2 regions of the Psychromonas sp. SR45-3 genome follow, and region 1 is predicted to be linked to the other one. Evidence: predicted binding sites of a transcription regulator. Region 1 holds the regulator's gene; the other holds the start of a gene.

What was found. Region 1 encodes FliA, which starts transcription of late flagellar genes. Its sites were predicted from a motif close to CTAAAGNTNNNNNNNNNNNNGCCGATA; they were not measured.
Region 2: H5084_RS11330 (DUF5610 domain-containing protein) is a predicted target of FliA. The motif match lies at 6,717-6,743, and genes of this name have one in related genera.

Annotation. Positions count from the first base shown of each region.
Region 1 covers NZ_JACJDP010000002.1:215,548-226,864, reverse strand. The annotation lists gene flhF (flagellar biosynthesis protein FlhF) at 1-1,034, shown strand, start outside; gene H5084_RS02335 (MinD/ParA family protein) at 1,096-1,968, shown strand; gene H5084_RS02330 (RNA polymerase sigma factor FliA) at 1,969-2,679, shown strand; gene cheY (chemotaxis response regulator CheY) at 2,865-3,248, shown strand; gene H5084_RS02320 (protein phosphatase CheZ) at 3,266-4,012, shown strand; gene H5084_RS02315 (chemotaxis protein CheA) at 4,025-6,286, shown strand; gene H5084_RS02310 (chemotaxis response regulator protein-glutamate methylesterase) at 6,297-7,499, shown strand; gene H5084_RS02305 (flagellar motor protein) at 7,492-8,244, shown strand; gene H5084_RS02300 (flagellar motor protein MotB) at 8,244-9,230, shown strand; gene H5084_RS02295 (ParA family protein) at 9,233-10,006, shown strand; gene H5084_RS02290 (chemotaxis protein CheW) at 10,007-10,699, shown strand; gene H5084_RS02285 (chemotaxis protein CheW) at 10,769-11,257, shown strand; gene H5084_RS02280 (DUF2802 domain-containing protein) at 11,278-11,317, shown strand, end outside.
Region 2 covers NZ_JACJDP010000019.1:3,084-14,400, reverse strand. The annotation lists gene frdD (fumarate reductase subunit FrdD) at 1-197, shown strand, start outside; gene efp (elongation factor P) at 300-869, opposite strand; gene epmB (EF-P beta-lysylation protein EpmB) at 899-1,915, shown strand; gene H5084_RS11345 (hypothetical protein) at 2,008-2,328, shown strand; gene H5084_RS11340 (GGDEF domain-containing protein) at 2,451-4,082, opposite strand; gene H5084_RS11335 (ABC transporter substrate-binding protein) at 4,066-5,544, opposite strand; gene H5084_RS11330 (DUF5610 domain-containing protein) at 6,073-6,681, opposite strand; gene H5084_RS11325 (sodium:alanine symporter family protein) at 6,895-8,307, shown strand; gene H5084_RS11320 (DUF3461 family protein) at 8,773-9,150, shown strand; gene H5084_RS11315 (DUF4962 domain-containing protein) at 9,618-11,317, shown strand, end outside.

The DNA of each region.
Region 1 (11,317 bases):
GCTCTTATTCATCGTCTCAACCGGCTACTTTAGCAGAGCAGCAAAATTGGAATAATCGACAAGAAGCGAGTGCACCTTTAACAAGAAATTCAGCACCCACAAATCGTGCGAGTGATAATAAAGAGATTGCCAAAATCAGTGAAGAGGTTGCTTCACTACGTAAGTTGCTAGAGCATCAGGTTTCAGGATTAATGTGGCAAGAAATTGAACGTAAAGAACCTGTTCGAGCGATGATCATTAAGTGGTTAAACAGCGCTGGTTTTTCCGATGAAATCGCAGATCACTTAGCAAGTTATGTTCCTGAAGATGCCTCTTCAAGTGAAGTACAGCACTACATTCAAGCATTATTGCAAGATAAAATATCCATAGGTCAAAATGAAATATTAGTGCAAGGCGGTGCCATTGCGCTGTTAGGGCCAACAGGAGTAGGTAAAACCACGACCATTGCAAAATTGGCTGCACAATTTGCGATTAAGTATGGCCCTGAACAAGTTGCATTAATAACAACAGATACCTATCGAATTGGCGCTCATGAACAACTGGCAACCTACGGTAAAATAATGGGCTGTGCAGTACGTGTGGCCAAAGATGCCGATGAGTTGTCACAAATTTTATACCAGTTTAGAGAAAAACGATTAGTGTTGATCGATACTGCCGGCATGGGACAGCGAGATGTGCGTCTTTCTGAACAGTTAGAAACCTTAATGAGTAGTAGCCGTGTTAATATTAAAAGTTATTTAGTGGTGCCTTCCACTGCGCAACGTAGAGTGGTAGAAGAAGCGTTACAACACTTTAAGCGTATCCCGTTATCGGGCTGTATTCTAACTAAAATAGATGAAAGTATTGGTCTAGGAGAAGTGTTAAGTGTAACCATGAAGCATGCATTGCCGATTAGTTATATCACTACTGGACAGCGTGTTCCTGAAGATATTGAAATTGCTAAAGTAGAAAATTTAATTAGCGGCACTTTATCGATGATGGAAACACAACAACAACAAGACAAACATCAATGGTATAGCAGCACTGAAGATTAATTCAAACATGGTTTTGTGTACTATATTGGTTTAACTAATTTAAAAATGATGAGTAACAATGATGATGGCAGATCAAGCAAGCGGTTTAAGAAGAATGAGAAATCAGCAGGTTAAAGTGATTGCTGTCACTGGCGGTAAAGGCGGTGTGGGTAAAACTAACGTGACACTTAATATGGCCGTGTCACTTGCTAAAATGGGTAAGCGAGTGATGGTACTCGATGCCGATTTAGGGCTCGCTAATGTCGATGTATTATTAGGGATCCGTGTTCTTAAAAATTTATCACATGTGTTGTCCGGTGAATGTACTTTAGATGAAGTGATTGTAAAAGGGCCGGAAGGCGTGATGATCATTCCTGCAACCTCTGGTACGCAATCGATGGTTGAATTAACGGATGTTGAGCATGCGGGATTGATTCAGGCTTTTAGTTCATTGCAAACCCCGATCGATGTTTTGTTAATTGATACCGCTGCAGGTATTTCCAACATGGTGGTGAGTTTTGCTCAAGCTGCTCAAGATGTATTGATGGTGGTATGTGATGAGCCGACTTCGATTACCGATGCCTATGCGTTAATTAAAATATTAAGTAAGCAAAATGGTGTTTATCGCTTTAAAATCGTCGCAAACATGGTGAGAAGCTTACGTGAAGGGCAAGACTTATTTACAAAATTAACACGTGTAACGGATCGATTCTTGGATGCTTCATTAGAGTTAGTGGCTTGTATCCCATTTGACGGCAATGTACGTCAAGCGGTAAGAAAACAAAAAACCGTGGTCGATGCCTTTCCAAAAACACCCGCTTCTCTTGCTTTTAAAGCGTTAGCAAATAGAGCTTGTGATTGGCCTGTCCCTCATCAACCCGGTGGACATCTAGAGTTTTTCATTGAAAAGCTTTTGCTTAATGATAAAGACGATACTTTGAAAGAGCTGTTATAAGTGATTAAAGCGCAGGGATACCAAACCGACACATCAGAGCTGATTGGACGACATTCAGATCTGGTGCAAAAAATTGCTTATCATTTGATGGCTAGGTTACCTGCGAGTGTACTAGTCGATGATTTAGTACAATCCGGCATGATCGGGCTATTAGAAGCTGCGCGTAATTTTGATGCCACTAAAGGCGCAAGCTTTGAAACGTTTGCGGGTATTCGTATTCGTGGTGCGATGTTAGATGAAATGCGGAAAGGTGATTGGGTTCCTCGGTCAGTGCATAAAAACAGTAGAACTATCGCCAGTGCTATTGATGCTGTTGAAAAACAAACTGGGGAAGACGCTAAAGAGATCGATGTCGCTAAGTATCTGCAAATACCATTACTTGACTATCAACAAATGTTGCAGGATGTTAATTGTGCAAGGTTGGTCGCCTATGAAGATTTAGCCAATCCAGATGATATGTTTACCCAGCCAAGTTCTTCCTTTGATAGTACTTTTGATGCTGTTGCAGATAATCAATTCACTGCTCAATTAGCGCAAATGATTGAACAGCTTCCACAACGAGAAGCATTAGTGTTATCGCTTTATTATGATGAAGAATTGAATTTAAAAGAAATAGGCTTAATTCTTGAAGTCAGTGAATCACGTGTTAGCCAAATTCTTAGCCAAGCCGTACATCGACTGAAATCTAAAGTTAATCCTGATATAATGTAACTAATAAGGGGTAATTCCATGGAGTTGCTCACACTGTAAGTACCAAGCTAAAAAATAATGTAGAAATATAATGTTTTTTTCCAATTTTTATCTACTTTTATTGTAGCTAATAATAATAGGTAGATTGAAATACCAACAGGCAGATTTAAATAACAATAAGTAGATTTTTGACTTAGGGGAATGTTTTGAAAAAAGATATGAAAGTCTTGATTGTTGATGATTTTTCAACAATGAGAAGAATAATTAAAAATTTGTTAAGAGACTTGGGTTTTACCAATACCTATGAAGCCGATGACGGTCATACAGCCCTACCTATGTTAAAAAGTGGTAACTTTGATTTTGTGGTCACTGACTGGAATATGCCAATCATGCAAGGTATTGATCTTTTAAAAGAGATCCGTAAAGACCCTCAATTAAAACACCTTCCTGTTTTAATGGTAACCGCTGAAGCAAAACGAGAACAAATTATTGAAGCTGCTCAAGCTGGTGTGAATGGATATATTGTTAAACCATTTACAGCGGGTACGCTGAAAGAGAAATTAGATAAAGTATTTGAGCGTTTAGGTTAACTTTGGGGGGTTGCAGTATGGCAAATCCAATTATGCCACACATATCGCTCTCTCAAGCTAAGGCGCTTGTAGCACACTTAGAAGCTGAACAAATCACTGAAGCTAATAAGATTGTAGAGAGTATTGATTTTTCAGTTACATCCGATCAGATTATATTTGAACAAATTGGCGAACTTACGCGTGATTTGCATGAAGCTTTACTCAGTTTTAATAACGACACGCGTTTAGTTGATTTAGCAGGGCAAGATTTGCCGGATGCAAAAAACCGTCTAAATTATGTTATTGAGATGACTGATAAAGCGGCAAATACTACCATGGATGCCGTAGACTACTGTTTGCCTATTGCAGATAAATTAATTAACGATTTAGAGGCTATCACACCAAGCTGGCAAGGGTTAATGACACGTAACTTAGAATTAGGTGATTTTAAGAGGCTATGTCATTCTCTCGATGAAATTTTTGATCATTCTAAAGTCAGTGCCGTTGATTTACGTAATAAATTAACAGAAATTTTAATGGCACAAGAGTTCCAGGATTTAACTGGGCAAATGATTAATCGAGTGATTGATTTAGTACAAGAAGTTGAATCTAAGCTGGTTGTCATATTGACTGTTTGTAGTAAAGAAAACGAATTAGCTAACTGCACAAAAACACAACATAATAACATTGAGCCTGAAGGTCCTATTATGAACGCTGAAACGCGTGAAGACGTTGTTAATGGACAAGATGACGTTGATGATTTACTTTCAAGTTTAGGATTTTAAAGGAACCGGGAAATGACATTTGAAGTAGATGAAGAGATCTTGCAAGACTTTTTAGTTGAAGCTGGGGAAATTTTAGAATTGTTATCCGAACAACTCGTTGAGTTAGAAAATAACCCCAATGATACCGAGCTGTTAAATGCTATTTTCCGAGGTTTCCACACCGTAAAAGGTGGTGCTGGCTTTCTTTCACTGACGGAGCTAGTGGAGACTTGTCACGGCGCAGAAAATGTTTTTGATGGCTTACGTCAAGGAAACCGTCAAGTTGATTCTGAATTGATGGATACAATCTTAGGCGCGTTAGATATTATTAATGACCAATTTTCTGCCGTGCAAAATGGCGAACAAATGGAAAAAGCCTCAGCATCACTTTTAGATGCATTACATCGATTAAGCAAAGCTGCTGCTACGACTGAAGTTGAGCAAGTTGCCGTTGCTTCGCCAGAAGCGATCATAGAGCCAATTCTTACAACGTCAGATAATATTAGTGATATTGATGAATTTGAGTTTGATGCACTACTAGATGAATTACACACCCAATCAGGTTCCAATGTAGAAGCTCAACCCGTCAAAAAAGAAAATGCGGATATTACTGAAGATGAGTTTGAAAATTTATTAGATGAATTGCATTCAAAACCGAACACAAATAATGAAGCACCTAAACAAGATGCTGGCGACGATTCAGATATTAGTGATGACGAATTCGAATCATTGTTAGATGAGTTGCATGGGGTAGGCAAGCATTCATTATCTGCAGCGGCACCTGCAGCTACTGTTGAGAGTGATAGCGATGAAATTAGTGATGATGAATTCGAAAATTTACTCGATGAATTGCATGGCAAAGGCGCGCATGGTGGTATAGCTGCAATTGATAAGGATGCTTCAGACGAGATCAGTGATGATGAGTTTGAATCATTACTTGATGAGCTACACGGCTCAGTAAAAAGTACTGCGACTGAGTCAATACCGCCTGAAACAATACAGTCCACAGTCAAAGCCACACCCCAAACGCCTATTGCTAAATCTGAGCCATTAAAAAGTGAAGCTGTAAAACCGACTATAGCTAAAGAAAAAGCAGTGGCTGCAAAAGCGCCTGCCAATAAAGTAGCGCAAGCTGAGCCTACAGTGCGGGTTGATACTAGTACACTAGATGAAATCATGAATATGGTCGGTGAGCTGGTGTTAGTACGTAACCGCTTGGTGAGTTTAGAGTCAACATCCGACAATGAAGAGATGTCACGTGCGATTGCTAATTTAGCGATAGTCACCGGCGATTTACAAGGTTCAGTGATGAAGACGCGTATGCAGCCTATCAAGAAAGTATTTGGTAAATTTCCTCGCGTGGTACGAGATCTTGCTCGTCAATTAGGTAAAAATATCCACTTAGAATTAGTGGGTGAAGAAACAGACCTTGATAAAAATTTAGTAGAAGCTTTGGCCGATCCTTTGGTGCATTTGGTGCGTAATTCCGTAGACCACGGTATTGAAATGCCAGATGTACGTATGCAGTCAGGCAAAGAAACACAGGGAAGAATTTTATTATCAGCCGCCCAAGAAGGCGATCATATCTTATTAGTTATCGAAGATGATGGCGCAGGAATGGATGCTGAAAGATTAAAACAGATAGCGATCAATAAAGGCATCTTAGATCAAGATGGTGCGGATCGCATGACCGATAAAGAAGCGTATTCTTTGATTTTTGCACCTGGCTTTTCAACAAAAGCTGAAATTTCAGACATTTCTGGACGTGGTGTAGGGATGGATGTAGTTAAAACCAGTATCAGTCGCTTGAATGGAACAATTTCTATAGATTCTGCGATTGGTAAGGGGACTCGTTTAGAAATTAAAGTACCGCTCACGTTAGCTATTTTACCTACTTTGATGATAGTCATTGCGGAACAAACATTTGCTTTACCATTAACTAATGTTAATGAAATATTCCATCTCGATTTAGCTAAAACCAATGTCGTGAATGGCCAACTGACTATCGTGATTCGAGACCGTGCTATTCCTTTATTTTACTTGCGAGATTGGTTAGCGCCTAAAGCACCACGTGCTGAAAAAGGTAAAGGTTTAGGTCATGTTGTGATTGTGCAGCTTGGTACTCAATTGGTGGCTTTTGTAGTGGACGGATTGTTAGGGCAAGAAGAGGTGGTTATCAAAGCCTTAGATAAATTGTTGTCAGGTACGCCAGGTATGGCGGGTGCAACCATTACAAGTGATGGTGGAATAGCTTTAATCTTAGACTTGCCAAGTTTACTAAAGCACTACACGTAAAGGAAAGTTAATGACGATTAAAGTATTAGTAGTTGATGATTCAAGTTTTTTTCGTCGACGAGTTAGTGAAATTATTAATGCATCGCCTGCATTAGAAGTGATTGCGACAGCGAATAATGGCCAAGAAGCCATCGAGATGGTGATTAAATATAAACCTGATGTTGTTACCATGGATATTGAAATGCCAGTAATGAATGGCATCACGGCAGTGCAAAAAATTATGGCATCGACACCGGTGCCTATTTTGATGTTTTCATCATTAACACACCAAGGTGCAAGTGCAACGCTAGACGCATTAGAAGCGGGTGCTTGTGATTTTCTGCCGAAAAAATTTGAAGATATTGCCAGAGATAAAGAAGAAGCAACCACATTATTACAACAACGTATTCAAACGATAGCCAGAAGAAGGGTTTATCGAGTGGCAGAGAAAACGGCTGAAGCTACGCATAGTTCTGTCTCCCATAGTGTCAATAAACCTAGTATTGTTAGTAAACCTATTACTGCAGGGGCTGCTTCACCTTCGTTAACGGCATTACAAAGAGCAAATGAGCGTCAGCAGATCTCCGCCAAAAGTGCGTCAAATTCAAATCTGTCAAGCGCGACAGTGGCGGCAGCAAAACCTATGCGTACTAAAGCATCGGGTAAGTCATACAAGGTGTTGGCTATTGGTACTTCAACGGGGGGGCCTGTTGCATTACAAAAAATACTAACTGCATTACCTAGTGATTTTAAATTACCGATTGTGTTAATACAGCATATGCCAGGTACATTCACAAAAGCATTTGCAGAACGTTTAAATAGTAACTGTCGGATTGCGGTGAAGGAAGCTGAAAATGGTGACATATTAAGAGCAGGCTGTGCTTATTTAGCACCCGGTGGTAAACAAATGATGGTTGGGCCAAATGGGCAAATAAAAATATTAGATGGTAGTCCTGCGCTTAACTATAAACCGAGTGTTGATATTACTTTTGCTTCTTTATCAAAATCATACGCAGATAAAGTACTGGCAATTGTGTTGACCGGTATGGGCGCAGATGGGCGAGATGGGGCACGTTTATTAAAAGATAAAGGTGCTGAAATTTGGGCTCAAGATGAAGCAAGTTGTGTTGTCTATGGCATGCCACAAGCGGTTACCAAGGCGGGAATAGCCACGGAGTCAATTGCATTGGAGCAAGTGGCCAAACGAATTTTAGTGGAATTAAAGCATGAATAGAATAGGTATTGTTGGCTTCATTGTCATCGTATCTAGTGTGTTATTTGCACAGCTTTATCATAATGCACCGTTGAGTGGATTATTTGATCTCGCTGCTTTTTTAATTGTGTTTGGTGGTACCGTTGGCACTATTTTAATTCAATCATCTTCAAAGCAATTAAAAGATGCTAGTACACAGTTATTCACCTTATTTACACCTCCTCGTTATTCTCTAGATGAGCAAATACAAAAACTCAAGCATTGGTCTGTGTTATCTCGGCAGGAAGGGTTTTTAAGCCTCGAAAAGGAAAACCTAGAACAAAACGATAGTTTTACTCAGATTGGTATTGCTATGTTAGTGGATGGCTGTGATAAGGCTGCATTACAAGAGGTTTTGCAACAAGAAATTGAATTAGAGATGGATCAGCACGAGCGGAGTGCACAGGTTTTTGATGCGATGGGTGGATACAGTCCTACCATCGGTATTATTGGTGCAGTACTAGGCTTGATTCAAGCAATGGCATTTCTAGATCAGCCTGAATTATTGGGACAAGGCATCGCAGTTGCTTTTGTCGCAACTATTTATGGGGTTGCTTTTGCTAATTTTATGTTCCTGCCTATTGCCAATAAAATCCGTTTAAACTATCAACATCGAGCATTATTTCAAGAGATGTCGATGGTGGGATTAATTGCGATTGCTGATGGTGAAAATAGCTTATTATTAGAACGTCGATTACATGGGTATATCGCTAGAGCTGCTTACTAATGTCTAGACGCAGACCTCGTTTACATCAAAAGCAAAATAATCATATCCACCGTTGGACCGTCTCTTACGCAGATTATATGACCTTGATGTTTGCTTTATTTGTAGTGTTGTATGCGGTTTCGTTGAATAAAGAAGAAAAATACCAAGAAATTATTAGTGTAATTCAAAGTGCCAGTAAGTTTGTTCAACCTACCAATAGTGGATCTAATGCGACAGGCATATTAACTAAAAATAGTAACGATATTAAAGATAATACCGGCCCTGCATTAATTAGTGATGGTGATAATTATGCTCAGGGTTATGTTAGCGATTTGCCTTTTGAGCAACTTTCTATACAACAAATACCGGCTGAGCAGCTATCAACGCCACATGGTTATTATACTGGCAATGCCTTAAGCGAGTTACAGTTATCATTACAAGCTGAATTAGAGACAGAGTTAGAAGCAGGCGATCTAAGTGTTGATTTAAATGGTGATTGGCTAACCATTGAAATGAAAGGTCCGTTATTATTTGCAGCCGAAAGCCATACCATTTTAAATGCAGCTGAGCAGAAAATTGGACGCATTGCTGCTGTTTTAGCGCCGGCGACTAATATGATTCGATTACGTGGTTATACTGATTTAACTAACGTTTCCAACGAATTATACCAGTCAAACTGGGAGTTATCGGCATTACGTGCGATCAGTGTGTTACATGCTTTTAATGAGCGTGGTATCGTTGGAGAAAGAATGGTGATTGAAGGTTATGGAAAATTTCAGCCGATCACTGATAGTAACGGAAAAGTAGATCCATTAAACAGTCGTCGAGTGGTTATTGCAATCTCAAAATTTGCATTATATACAGATAATTCCTTTGGCAAAGACAATATGAAATCAACGGATAAAGAACAACAAAAAATATTACGCACACCTAAACCAGATAGTGAAGAAATGCGCGAGGTTTACCTTCCTAATGGACGACTAATTATTACCACAAGGCAGGAATAACGGTGAAAGTTTGGACGATTGCAAATCAAAAAGGTGGGGTCGGAAAAACCACAACCGTCACATCCCTTGCAGGGATCTTGGTGGATCGTGGATTTCGTGTTTTATTGATTGATACGGATCCACATGCATCATTAACCAGTTACTTACAATATGATTCAGACCAATTACCGGTAAGTTTATATGATTTGTTTCAAGATCCCGCGACTACCAAGGCGGAATTAGAAAAATTAATATTGCCTACAGCAATTGATAATTTATCCTTAATTCCAGCATCAATGTCGTTAGCCACCTTAGATCGTGTATTGGGAAACCAACAAGGTATGGGACTATTTCTCTATAAACAGCTTAAATTAGTCGAAGATGATTACGATTTTGTGCTTATTGACTGCCCGCCGGTATTAGGTGTGATGATGGTCAATGCATTAGCGGCGTGTGAACGGATCTTGATCCCTGTACAAACTGAGTTCTTAGCATCGAAAGGACTACAACGTATGGTACAAACCTTAGGCATCATGCAGCAGTCGAGAGGCAAAGATTTTAACTATTGCATTATCCCTACTATGTTTGACAGGCGTACCAGTGCTTCAATCAAAACTTTAGATGAACTAAAAAAGACCTATCAAGATAAAGTATGGAATGGTGTTATTCCTATTGATACTAAATTTAGGGATGCAAGTTTAGCTCACTTGCCTATTTCACATTTTATAAAAAGTAGCCGCGGTTCTTTTGCTTATGAAACTTTATTAAATTACTTGCTACAAACTGAGCATAACTAAATGAAAAACAACAATGACGAAGCCATGAAAAACTATTTTGATTCTATGCTTCATAATGAAAAAACGACGCCAGCCCCAGAAAAATCAGATAAATTAGAAAAAAAGGCCTCGACTGAATTTGCAGAGTTACCAGGATTACCTGAAGAATTAGTGTTTTCACATGCAAGTACTAAAGAGCAACTGGATTTACAAGTATCAGAAGAAGCTGTGATACAAAAACAACCCGCAGCTGCGGATGAATGGAAAAATATTGACGTAGATAATGAGTTTCAAGCATTATTTTTTGAGCTTAATCATGTTACGTTTGCAGTGCCTTTAACTGATTTAGGTGGTATCTATCACCTTGATAAAGAACTTAATTTTTTGATGGGTAAACCTGCTTGGTTTTCTGGTGTCACAAAACATAATAATAAACTCTATAATATCGTCGATACATCATTATGGTTGCAGCTTGGTTGCAGCGCTAAGGATCTTAAGTATAGTCATTATATTCTATTGGGTAGTACCGCTTGGGGATTATCCTGTGAGAAGTTATTAGGCACTGAAAATCTTAACAAAGATCAAGTGAGGTGGCGCGATAAAAAAGGATCTCGTCCTTGGTTAGCGGGTATGGTGAAGAATAAAATGTGCGCTTTGATCCATGTACAAGAATTAATTAAGCTATTGAATCAAGGAATGGACATTCGAGGCTAGGTTAGCATGGAAATTTAAATATTTGCTACTAAACTAAATTAAAATTAATAACATTTAAGCAGAGGCAAAATGAATATAGAATCTAAAATGTCTGATAAATCATCAGAAGATGAAATTTTTCAACGTGTAACGTTTCTTTTAGACAACGAAACATATGGTATCAATGTAATGCAGGTGCAAGAAATTTTGCGTTACAGCGAAATTGCAGCAGTGCCGGGGGCCCCCGATTATGTAGTAGGGATTATCAACTTGCGCGGTAATGTGGTTACTGTTATTGATACTCGCTCTCGCTTTGGGTTAATGCCTGCAGAGATCACTGATAATAGCCGTATTGTTATTATTGAAGCAGAAAAGCAAGTGATTGGTATTTTAGTAGACAGTGTTGCTGAAGTCGTTTATTTGAAAAAATCAGAGATGGAACCAGCTCCTCATGTTGGTACTGAAGAAAGCTCTCAATTTATTCAAGGAGTTTGTAACCGCGACAATGGTTTGTTAATTTTAGTTGATTTAAACAAATTACTCAGTGATGATGAGTGGGACGAGTTAAACCTACTTTAATGACCTGTATCGAGTAACACATGTTTTTACAATATATTCCTTGGCTAGCACTTTTGTTAG
Region 2 (11,317 bases), on a different contig from region 1:
GCAGTTGGTATGGCGCACCAATCGTATTGGTATTAGTGGCATTACCTTTATGGCATACCCTACACCGCATCTTCCATTCATTACATGACCTAGGTATTAAACGTGGTCGAGATTGGCAACAGGTGATTTGCTATGGATTTGCTTTTGCAGTCAGTGTATTTGTTTTTACTTTATTATTACAAATGCTCAGTCTGTAAGTGTTGAATATGAACCTATTATTGCTATAAAAAAACCAGCTGATGCTGGTTTTTGTTTAAACGTAGTATAAATAATACTAAATGTTCAACACATTTAATCGCTTATTTCTTAACACGACCAACGTATTCACCACTGCGTGTATCTACTTTAATCACTTCACCAATTTGAATGAATAAAGGAACACGTACAACGGCACCGGTTGATAATGTTGCAGGTTTACCGCCTGTTCCAGCCGTATCACCCTTTAAGCCAGGATCTGTTTCAGTGACTTCTAATTCAACAAAGTTTGGTGGCATAACTGCAATCGGTGCATCATTCCACGTCGTAATAGTACAAATGTTTTGTTCTACCAACCACTTGTCCATATCACCTACTGCATTAACATCCGCAGCGATCTGTTCAAATGTATTGTTGTCCATAAAGTGGAAAAACTCACCGTCGTTGTATAAGTAAGCAAGATCAAAGTCCATTACATCAGCAGATTCTACTGTTTCATTTGACTTAAATGTTTTATCCACTACCTTACCTGAAATAAGTTTGCGGTATTTAACTCGACTGAATGCTTGGCCTTTACCAGGTTTAACATATTCATTTTCCATGATCACACATGGTTCATTATCGAGCATGAATTTTAGCCCGCCTTTAAAATCACTGGTACTATATGTTGCCATTATAACCTCTATTACTAAACTGATAAAAAATGCCCAAAATTATTAACGTGAATAATACCGCTGACTTGCCAACATGGCAAAAGGAACTAGCAGAAGCAGTGAAAAATCCGCAACAACTGTTAGAAATATTGGAGATTGAGCAGGAAAATGACCTAATCAGTCAACTTGCGAGAAAACAATTCCCGATGCTGGTTCCCATGCCCTTTGTAAAGAAGATGCAAAAAGGCAATATTAATGATCCTTTATTAAAACAAGTATTGCCAATTAACGATGAAGAATTAACGGTGAAGGGTTTTACTACCGACCCATTGGTGGAACAAAATAATCAACAGCAAGGGTTATTACATAAATATAAAAGCCGTGTTTTACTCATTTTAAAAACAGGTTGTGCAGTAAATTGTCGATATTGCTTTAGACGACATTTCCCTTATGCTGAAAATAGTATTAACAAATCAGAACTGGCTAATATTATTGCTTATATCCAAAATAACCCTGAAGTGAATGAAGTTATTCTCAGTGGGGGTGATCCATTAATGACTAAGGATAAGCAGCTATTTGAGTTATTTGATCAGCTTGAAGCCTTGCCACAGTTAACACGTTTACGCATACACACCCGTTTACCCGTGGTGATCCCGTCACGTATTACACAAGCGTTAGCGGATCGTTTACAACGAAGTCGATTTAAGGTTGTATTAGTACTGCATATTAACCATCAACAAGAGGTTGATGAGGACTTTATACAAGCTATGCAACGTTGTCACCAAGCAGGTATACAATTATTGAATCAAAGTGTGTTATTAAAAGGTATTAATGATAATACAGAAGCACTCGTCGCATTGAGTGAAGCATTGTTTTCAGCCAACATTTTACCGTATTATTTATTCTTGTTAGATAAAGTACAAGGGGCTGCGCACTTTGATATTGATGAAACAGTGGCCCAAAAACTACATAAAGCGATGCAAAGTGAGCTACCGGGTTATTTAGTACCCCGCTTAAGTAGAGAAATTGCAGGACAGCAAAGTAAAACCTTAATACATTCGTTATAATAAAGCGGACTAACAATTAATCGCAACGAATTAATAACACACAGTAAGATCTGTTGGTTATTGATATCGACACGTTCACACAGGAGAATCTGATGAGCAAAGAAAACGTACAAGCACAGCTTCAAGAAAACATTAAAATAATTTATCACCGCGCAGTAGATGCAGATAAAGCACTAGCTGAATTACGTAAACAAAAAACAGCGGGTTTTGCTCATATTTTTACTAATGATACGCCGTTTACTAACCACTCAGATACTTTTTTACCCTACGTAGAAGAGTTAGCGGCAGACTTACAAGCGATTCAAACGGATAACGAAGATCACTACAAAACGCAGCTGCCAGCGATTGTGGTTAAGATTGAATTATTATTTAAAACATTAAATGCTTTTAAAGAAAATTTAAAACCTAAGTAATAGAGCAGAAAATACAAGCAATGACATGCGTGCTGAACGCTCGCATGTCATAAAGTACGTTATAAAGTAAGTTATAAAGTATGCTGCAAAGTTATGTTACAAAATAATACCATCAACAACTGCTACTCTTTATCCTCAATGTCAGCACTATACACACAAAGTTTATTACGCCCTGTCTGCTTAGCTTGATATAGCGCTTTATCGGCAAATATCAATTGCTTTGATGCATCTTGAATATCTTCTATTTTTTGTACTTCTACTAACCCAATACTGGTCGTAAAATCAATTTTTAATTTACCAATAATACAAGGTGTGGAATTAGTCTCTTCAATGATACGTTGCATTAATCTCGTCGCATTATGTTCATTAGTACGCGGCATTAATAATGCAAACTCCTCGCCGCCGAAACGCGCAAATATATCCGTTTTACGCATTTTTTCAGACACCCGCTTAGTAAATTCAATTAACACCCTATCTCCAATATCATGACCATGGGCATCATTAATATGCTTAAAATGGTCTAAGTCGAACATTGCTAGACAATAAGCTTCTTTGTAGCGTAAATAGCGCACATGCTCCTTTAAAAAATTTGCATCAAAATAACGGCGATTATAGATATTAGTTAAGCCATCATGGGTCGCTAAATGTTTTAATTTTTTATTATTCTCAGATATTTCATGTTCTTTTTTTAACAGCTCATCGATATAGCTTTTAACGGCAATCGCCATTTTACTAAACTCATCTTTACCTTTAATTGGAATCTCGTGCTGAGTATTATTATATCCCGCATTAATCACTTTACGGATCAACTCAACACGTTTTAAAAACCCAATTTGTAATAAAGCTAAAACCAATGCCGTTGAAAAGCAAATAAATAATAGAATATACAAACGCGTTTTACGCACCGCTATTTCTTCTTCTATTTTATGGAGATTAATCAGGAATTTTTTCTGTATTGATAAAATGCTCTTACCAGTGACAGCGGCAATTAAATAACTCAACTGTCTATTATCCAAGCGTAGTACTTTGATACGTTCGAGTTGCGTAACATAGCTTGAATAAATAGAAAAAAGCGAATCATCCGCAATAAACAAAGCGATCAACTGGGTATATTCTTGTTCTGGTATTTTATCTTTAATTTGATTAATTAGTGCGCTGACATCTTCCAACTTCACTGTTTGGTCTATGGCTAAATTTTTATTGTTCATTGGACTAAAAAGAGACAGGATATTTTCAGTCGCGATCACTAATGTATGATCACCTTGCTGCATTTTTTGATGCTTGTAGGCTTCTGCTTTTGTATATTGGATATAAAAATCATCGGAGATATCATACTTAATCAACATAGCAGCTAAGGTCTGATCAGTTTGTTCATACAAGCGACGTTTCAATTCATCTAAGTCTTGGTAATTATCAGTCGCGTCAGCAATGTTTTTAAATAATTTTTCAGTCCATTGTTTTTTATCCGTGACATGTAAAACATCCCACTGCAGATCATTTTTATTCTCAGCCAAAAACATACCACTGGTGGTTCTTAACATTTCATTAGCTTGGCCTTTCAACTCTGTTATATCGAGTAAAGTTTCAAAGTGATCATCTTTTACTTTTTGGTAATCCTCTTTGAACTCTTGCAGTGAGAGAATGCCAGAAACCCCAACAATGCCACTCATTGCTGCTAAGACAATGGTCAAAGTAATAACACGTAAACTTAGTCTATCTCGTATACGTACCATATTATTATTGTACCAATACATTCATGGTATTATTTCTCCAAGAAATTTGTGAAAAAATGAGAGCGGGTAATGGCTCGTCTACCCAATATCCCTGCAGACGACTATCCCAAATACCTGTTTTCGGTAACATCATTAAAAAGACACTGGCTGCATCTTCAATTAATAACCTTTGCGCCTTTTTCAACAGTGGTATGCGCTGTCGTTGCGGCGTTGTTTTCATTAATTTTTTCATTAGTTGTTTATATTCAACATTACTATAATTAAAATAATAATTATCTTTAGCATAAACTTCTAAGTCATTGGCTTCGGTGTGTGCAACGACTGACAAATCATAGTCTTTGTCAATATACACTCTTTTTGTCCATTCCTCCCAGGTCACCGACTCCACACTCACTGGAATATTAATCTGTTCTAACATTTGTGGAATGTATACCCCTATATAACGGGCGTAGGTGGTTGGTGGAATAATTAAACGTAATGGTTTTATCGCTACTATATTGCCTTCCATTAACGATTTTGCTTTATCTAAATTGAATGAATACCCTTCAGACAAATGTAAACTAGCTTCATGACCGGCAGGAAAAAAGCTACTAATCAATTCACTTTCACCAAAATACAAATTAGATTTTATTTTATTTTTATCTATCGCATAACTAATGGCTTTGCGGATCGGCAAAGAAGCTAACATTTTATTAGCATGATTAAAGGCGATAATAATTTCACCTTGCGTCTGCCCAAACACTTGCTTATAACGAGATTGTGTACTCAAAATCTGTAAAAAATTAATTTCAGACATATTGTCATAACCATCAATTGTACTCTGCGTTAATAACTCAACGACTTCTGAGCGTGTAGGCACAAAAGTAATCAACACTTGTTTGATGGAAGGTAAGGTCTGCCAATAATTAGGGTTCCCCCTAAGCTTTAAAAAGTTTCCTTTTTCCCATTCCTGAAAAATATAAGGCCCAGTCCCCATTGGTTTTTGACCATTAGTCGAATAACTCTTTGGCTCTTGAATGACGGCACCACCTAAACCTAAGTTAAACAAAAAATGGGGATCAGGCCATTGCAACTGTACTTTTACCTCATTATCATTATTGACGGTAATCGTGTTGATATGTGCAAATTTATGCTTAATAGGGTTATGACTAGCCTTATTCATTAGACGCATTAAAGAAGATCGAGCAATATCAGCAGTAAGCAAAACACCATTATGAAAATAAACACCCTCATGTAATAGGAAGGTATAAGTTAAGCCATCATCACTAATTACCCAACTTTTTGCCAAGCTAGACAGAACCTGCCCTTTTTGGTTAATTTGAGTTAACCCTTCAAAAATATTTTGATAGGTAATACGTTGAATAACGGCGGAAGCATCTGTAGTCGGATCTAACGAAGTAGGCTCTAAAGTAAGACCTATATGTAATTTTTCAGGATCAATAATCGACTGTTCATTATCAATTGCAAAAACAAAACTAGTCATTAATAAATAAAAACAAAGTACTGAAGAAAATTGACAAAAAAAGTTTAATTTACAAAAAAAATCATACCGGGCCATATATACGCTCAATCTGAAAAAGGTTAATGTAATTGACTACATCAACAATAAATAAAAACAGCCATATATTAACTCATATTATGCAATAAATATAAACAGATTCGATGCAATAGCGGGAAGTGGGTAGTTAAAATTCGTGCTACGTTACAGTTTTATGAGAGCGTTGATTTAATTGATAAAAATATTGTAAAACATTTCTTTAAAAAACAACGAGAAAACACCCCTTTCAGGGCAACTGAATTTTAAGTGAGGTAAGTAAAGAAGCTATTCAAAATAAATGAGTTGAAGGCACACCGCCAGAATTATTTACAGGGTCGTATTAACAGGTCTAGAGTATTGCCAACATCACTTACAATGACAGTCGATTGCGTAGCTACCATTAGGCTTTTTATAATTGTACTTTCTACAATGCATTATTTTGAATTGTAGTGTGATTAGTGGCTACAATGCCACTTAAACAACATTGCCTTCGGTAACTTCGCTTTCGACAGTAGGCTCAGGGTTTCTAAATTTTTCAAACCCATCCAAAATAAATGACATTGTCTTATCGATATCCTGTTCAACATCCCCTTCTAGTACCGATAAAGCTTTTAATATATCTTTTGCTTCACCAACACCTTGCTTAACACCTTCTAACATCAAATCAGCAAAAGTATCACGGGCTTGTTGTGGGTCTAACTCTGGATGCTGATCTTGGTAGGCACTGAAAAAATTAGTACTAAATGTCACAATACGTTCAGCCGTTGCTTCTGGGCTAAAATCAATTTCAGACTCATAACTTTGTTGCAACGATTGAGTCGGTTCAATCTCTTTTAACGCATCATTAATACCTTGTAGTGCGGTTTTTAATACCAAGGCTAGGGGTTGATCTTTAATACTACTGCTGGATTTATTAGACTGATCTACCGCACCTTGCAATATCGCAGCGTTTAACTGTTTTTTATTAATTTGTTGCAAGCTTTCAGTAGTAGCAGGTTCGTTTTTAGTAGCTGCTGCTTCATTTTTAAGGGTTTTACCACCCTGCTCAACTTCAACATAAGTTTGACGCGAATTAATTTGCATAAACACCTTCCATAGAGCTAAATAATGTAACGCCTTATCGGCTGAACCGCCTAAAACTGAAGAAATAATCAGCCTTTTTTTGTAAAATTAAGCTTGCCACATAAAAATAAGAAAAAAAAACTAATATTTGATAATATCCTGCGCTTATTCATCACCCTATTGCGTTTTAATTATTTTAAAGGGATCGGCGCAATCTATTAAAAAGGTATCTTTATGTTAACGCTACTTAACGCCATCAATGGATTATTATGGGGACAAATCCTCGTTTATTTACTGATCGGTACAGGGGTTTACTTCACTATACGATTAGGTTTCATCCAATTTCGCCATTTCTTTCACACTTTTACAGTGATGAAGGGCAGTCGCAAATCAGACAAAGAAGGTATCTCTTCTTTTCAAGCTCTATCGACCAGTTTAGCCGCACGTGTTGGAACAGGTAACTTAGCAGGTGTTGCAATCGCAATCACTGTGGGTGGCCCGGGTGCTATTTTTTGGATGTGGGTAATTGCTTTATTAGGTATGGCAACCAGCTTCGCTGAAAGTACGCTAGCTCAAGCTTATAAAGTACATGATGAAGATGGTAACTTTCGAGGCGGTCCCGCTTATTATATGGAGCGTGGGTTAAATGCACGCTGGATGGGTAGTTTATTTGCCATTTTCCTCATCATTGCATTTGGTTTAGTGTTTAATGCCGTACAAGCCAACTCAATTACTGCAGCATTACATGAGTCATTCGATTTTGATAAATTAACCGTCGGTATCATATTAGCGATTGTCTCTGGTGCCGTCATTTTCACTGGTATTCGTGGTATTGCAAAAGTAGCAGAAAGAATTGTTCCTGCAATGGCCTTAGTCTACTTATTGATTGCACTATTTGTTGTGATTATTAACATCACCGAATTACCTGCCATTATTGGTATGATAGTCGACTCTGCCTTTGGATGGCAAGAAGCGGCTGGCGGTGCCTTTGGCGCAATGATCATGACCGGTGTACAACGCGGTTTATTCTCAAATGAAGCCGGTATGGGTAGTGCTGCAAATGCCGCAGCAACCGCATCACCTTACCCTCCACATCCTGCATCACAAGGTTATGTGCAAATGCTAGGTGTATTTATCGACACTATTGTTATCTGTACAGCAACGGCATCAATTATCTTATTATCAGGTGGCTTAGAGTCATTCACTGGTATGGGTGGTGTGGAAATCACACAACGTGCACTTGATATACAAGTCGGTGATTGGGGTGGTTCATTTGTGGCGATTGCTTTATTGTTTTTTGCTTTTACCTCTATTATTGCTAACTATTCTTACGCTGAAACTAACTTAGTATTTTTACAACATAAAAATACACGTGGTTTGATTGTTTTGCGTATTACAGTTCTAGCAATGATTCTGTTTGGTGCAACGCAAAGTAATAGTGTTATTTGGTCTTTAGCTGATGTATCAATGGGATTAATGGCGATCGTCAACTTGATTGCTATTCTATTACTTTCAAATGAAGTGATTAAATTAGCAAAAGATTACAACCAACAACTTGATGCCGGAAAAGTCCCTACTTTTGATCGCACTAAGCTACCAGAGCTAGATAAAAAAATAGAACCGGGTATCTGGGAAGTTAAAAAATAAGTTAACTAATTAGTTAAAATAATACCAACAACAGGCTCAAAATCATTTGCTATTTTGGGCCTTTTTTACTTCTATCACATCAAAATATCAGCGCCCCTTACATATTTATGCCCGCTAAAGTATTCCCCATGACATTACCTCTGAGCCGTCAATTGCGACTCAAATAACCATTTCATTTAATACGTAAATACAAATCAATACAGAGCAGTATTAGAAAATTAAGCGCCAGTAAGTTGATTGTTTTAGTCATCACCATAAATCCATGATTGACAGTAATGATGGTTAACACTGATAAATTTCAAATGACTACAGATACAAATGAAGGCGGATAACCAGACATAAATTGACTTGGATCGGCATAACTAAACAATTAGAGATAATAAGAATTGATATTTTTTTTTGATAGTCCACACTGAAAGTCATACTATTTTAAATCACATTAGCATTAGACTGAAAGGAGAAAAAATGTACCCAAATCTTAGAGATGTCGGCATCCGTAACCCAGAAAATATCAAACGCTACTCATTACGTCAGGAAGGCGATAAAGATATTTTAAAAGTATATTTCCGCAAACATAGTGGCATGTTAATTGGTCGAAGCAGTAAATTTAAATTCCAACGCCAAATCAAACGAGTCAGTGGCGGTCAAAATACTGAACAATTTACAGACCTATCTGAAATCAACCCAACACTACATAAAATAATTAAAGAGCTAGATAGCCTTAGCCTACAAGAGAGTTCAGAAAAAGAGCTTAAACAACAAATTTTGTCTGATCTAAAACACTTACAATTAGTAGTGGATAGCAAAATATTAGAAATTGAGAAAAAAATAGAAAAGCTATAAACCTTACGTAATAAAGTAACAGCTACTGCAGCACAGTCTTCACGCTAAAAATCAAAAGCGACGCTTATCCCGTCGCTTTTTTATTGCCTTATTGCCCTCTTATCCACACGCAACCTAATAGATGACTTTTAACAGCTTGTGAGCTAGCCCTAAAATTCATACCTCTAACCCTTGCTATATTGTAATTAAGTAATACAAATGATATAAAATACGTACTAGAGTGCAGAGTAGCCCTCTCACTCGCAATACAACCAATACTAATGAGTGATGAAATTTTTAAGCCATTGATAATTAATGATTTACCTTATTTCAGCTCAATACTTTATCCAACGCTATTAACCTGCGAGATAATGAAGCTACTTAAAAGCATTGGCATTATTTAACATTCCTTACTCAACAGCGTATATCAGTGACATTGAACGAGGCGAGTACATAGGTTTATTAATTTCATAAATTAGAGGTATTAAATGTCTAACAAGTCTTTTGACGCGATTAAAGCGATCAAACTAGAAAACGACAAGTCTGCAGGTAATCTTATTGATGTGATGCCTGTTAAAGTTGAAAAAGCCGATATCGACCTTTCTTTCCTTGATAATTTAAGCGTTGAGCATCCTCGCCTATTAGTTCAAAGCAAGGATCTTGCTGCATTCAAAACAAATCTTAAAAACGATGCAGGGTACTGTAAATTTGATGCGTTCATGAACAACTCTACTAATAAGTTTTTAGACGTTGCACCTTATGCAGAACCAAAAGCTTACCCAGAAGAAACGGTTGGTAAAGCCTCGTTGTGGCGTCCTTACTGGCGTCAAATGTACGTGAGCTGTCAAGAAGCATTCAATGCAACGCGTAACCTGTCTATCGCAGGTATTGTTTTGGAAGATGACGCAATCATCGCGAAAGCAAAAGCATGGACATTACAATTAGCCGGTTACGATCCAGAAGGCGTCACCTCACGTGGTTACAACGACGAAGCGGCTTTCCGTGTTATCGCAGCAATGGCTTGGGGTTATGATTGGCTACACGCTTACTTCTCAGAAGAAGAACGTGAAACAGTTAAAAAAGCACTGATTGTTCGTTTAGAAGAGATCATGCATCACCTTAAAGTAACCGTGGATTTATTAGCAAATCCACTCAATAGTCACGGCGTTCGCAGTATCAGCTCGGCAGTGATTCCAACGTGTATCGCGCTTTACAACGAATACCCTAAAGCCCGTGAATACATCGAATACGGTATTGAATACTATGCAACGCATTACCCACCATGGGGCGGTAAAGACGGTGCATGGGCTGAAGGCCCAGATTACTGGAACACACAAATGGCCTTCTTAGGGGAATCTTTTGATCTATTAAAAAGCTACACCTCTATCAACATGTTCAACAAAGAATTCTATAAAAATACCGGTGATTTCCCACTGTACTGCATGCCTGTTCACTCAAAACGAGCAAGCTTTTGTGACCAATCAAGTATTGGCGATTTCCCAGGCCTTAAACTCGCTTACAACATCAAACATTTTGCCGGCGTTAATAACAAACCTGAATACATTTGGTACTACAACCAATTAAAAGCGCGTGATACTGAAGCGCATACTAAATTCTACAATTTTGGTTGGTGGGACTTTGGTTACGATGACCTACGTTTTGATTACCTATGGAATGACATGCCTGAAGTTAGACCTTCAGGTAAACCACTACTTAAAGTATTCCCAACCACAGGCTGGGCAGCATTCCACAGTAATATGACCAACCGTGAAGAACACATTCACATGGTTTACAAATGTAGCCCGTTTGGTTCAATCAGCCATTCACACGGCGACCAAAATGCGTACACACTACATGCATTTGGCGATACATTAGCCGCTATCACAGGTTACTACGGTGGTTTCGGTGTAGACATGCACATCAAATGGCGTCGTCGTACGTTCTCTAAAAACCTCCCATTATTTGGTGGCAAAGGTCAGTACGCAGAGAACACAACCACTAAGTTTGAAGGCGAGCATCAAGATCGATACTGTATTGAAGCAGGCGGTAAAATCAGCGATTACGATACTGAATCTGACCTGTTATTTGTGGAAGGTGATGCATCAACTTCATACCAATTCCATAACCCTGATTTAGAATCTTACAAACGTAAAATCTGGTTTGCTAAAGGTAAAGTATTCGTAATGCG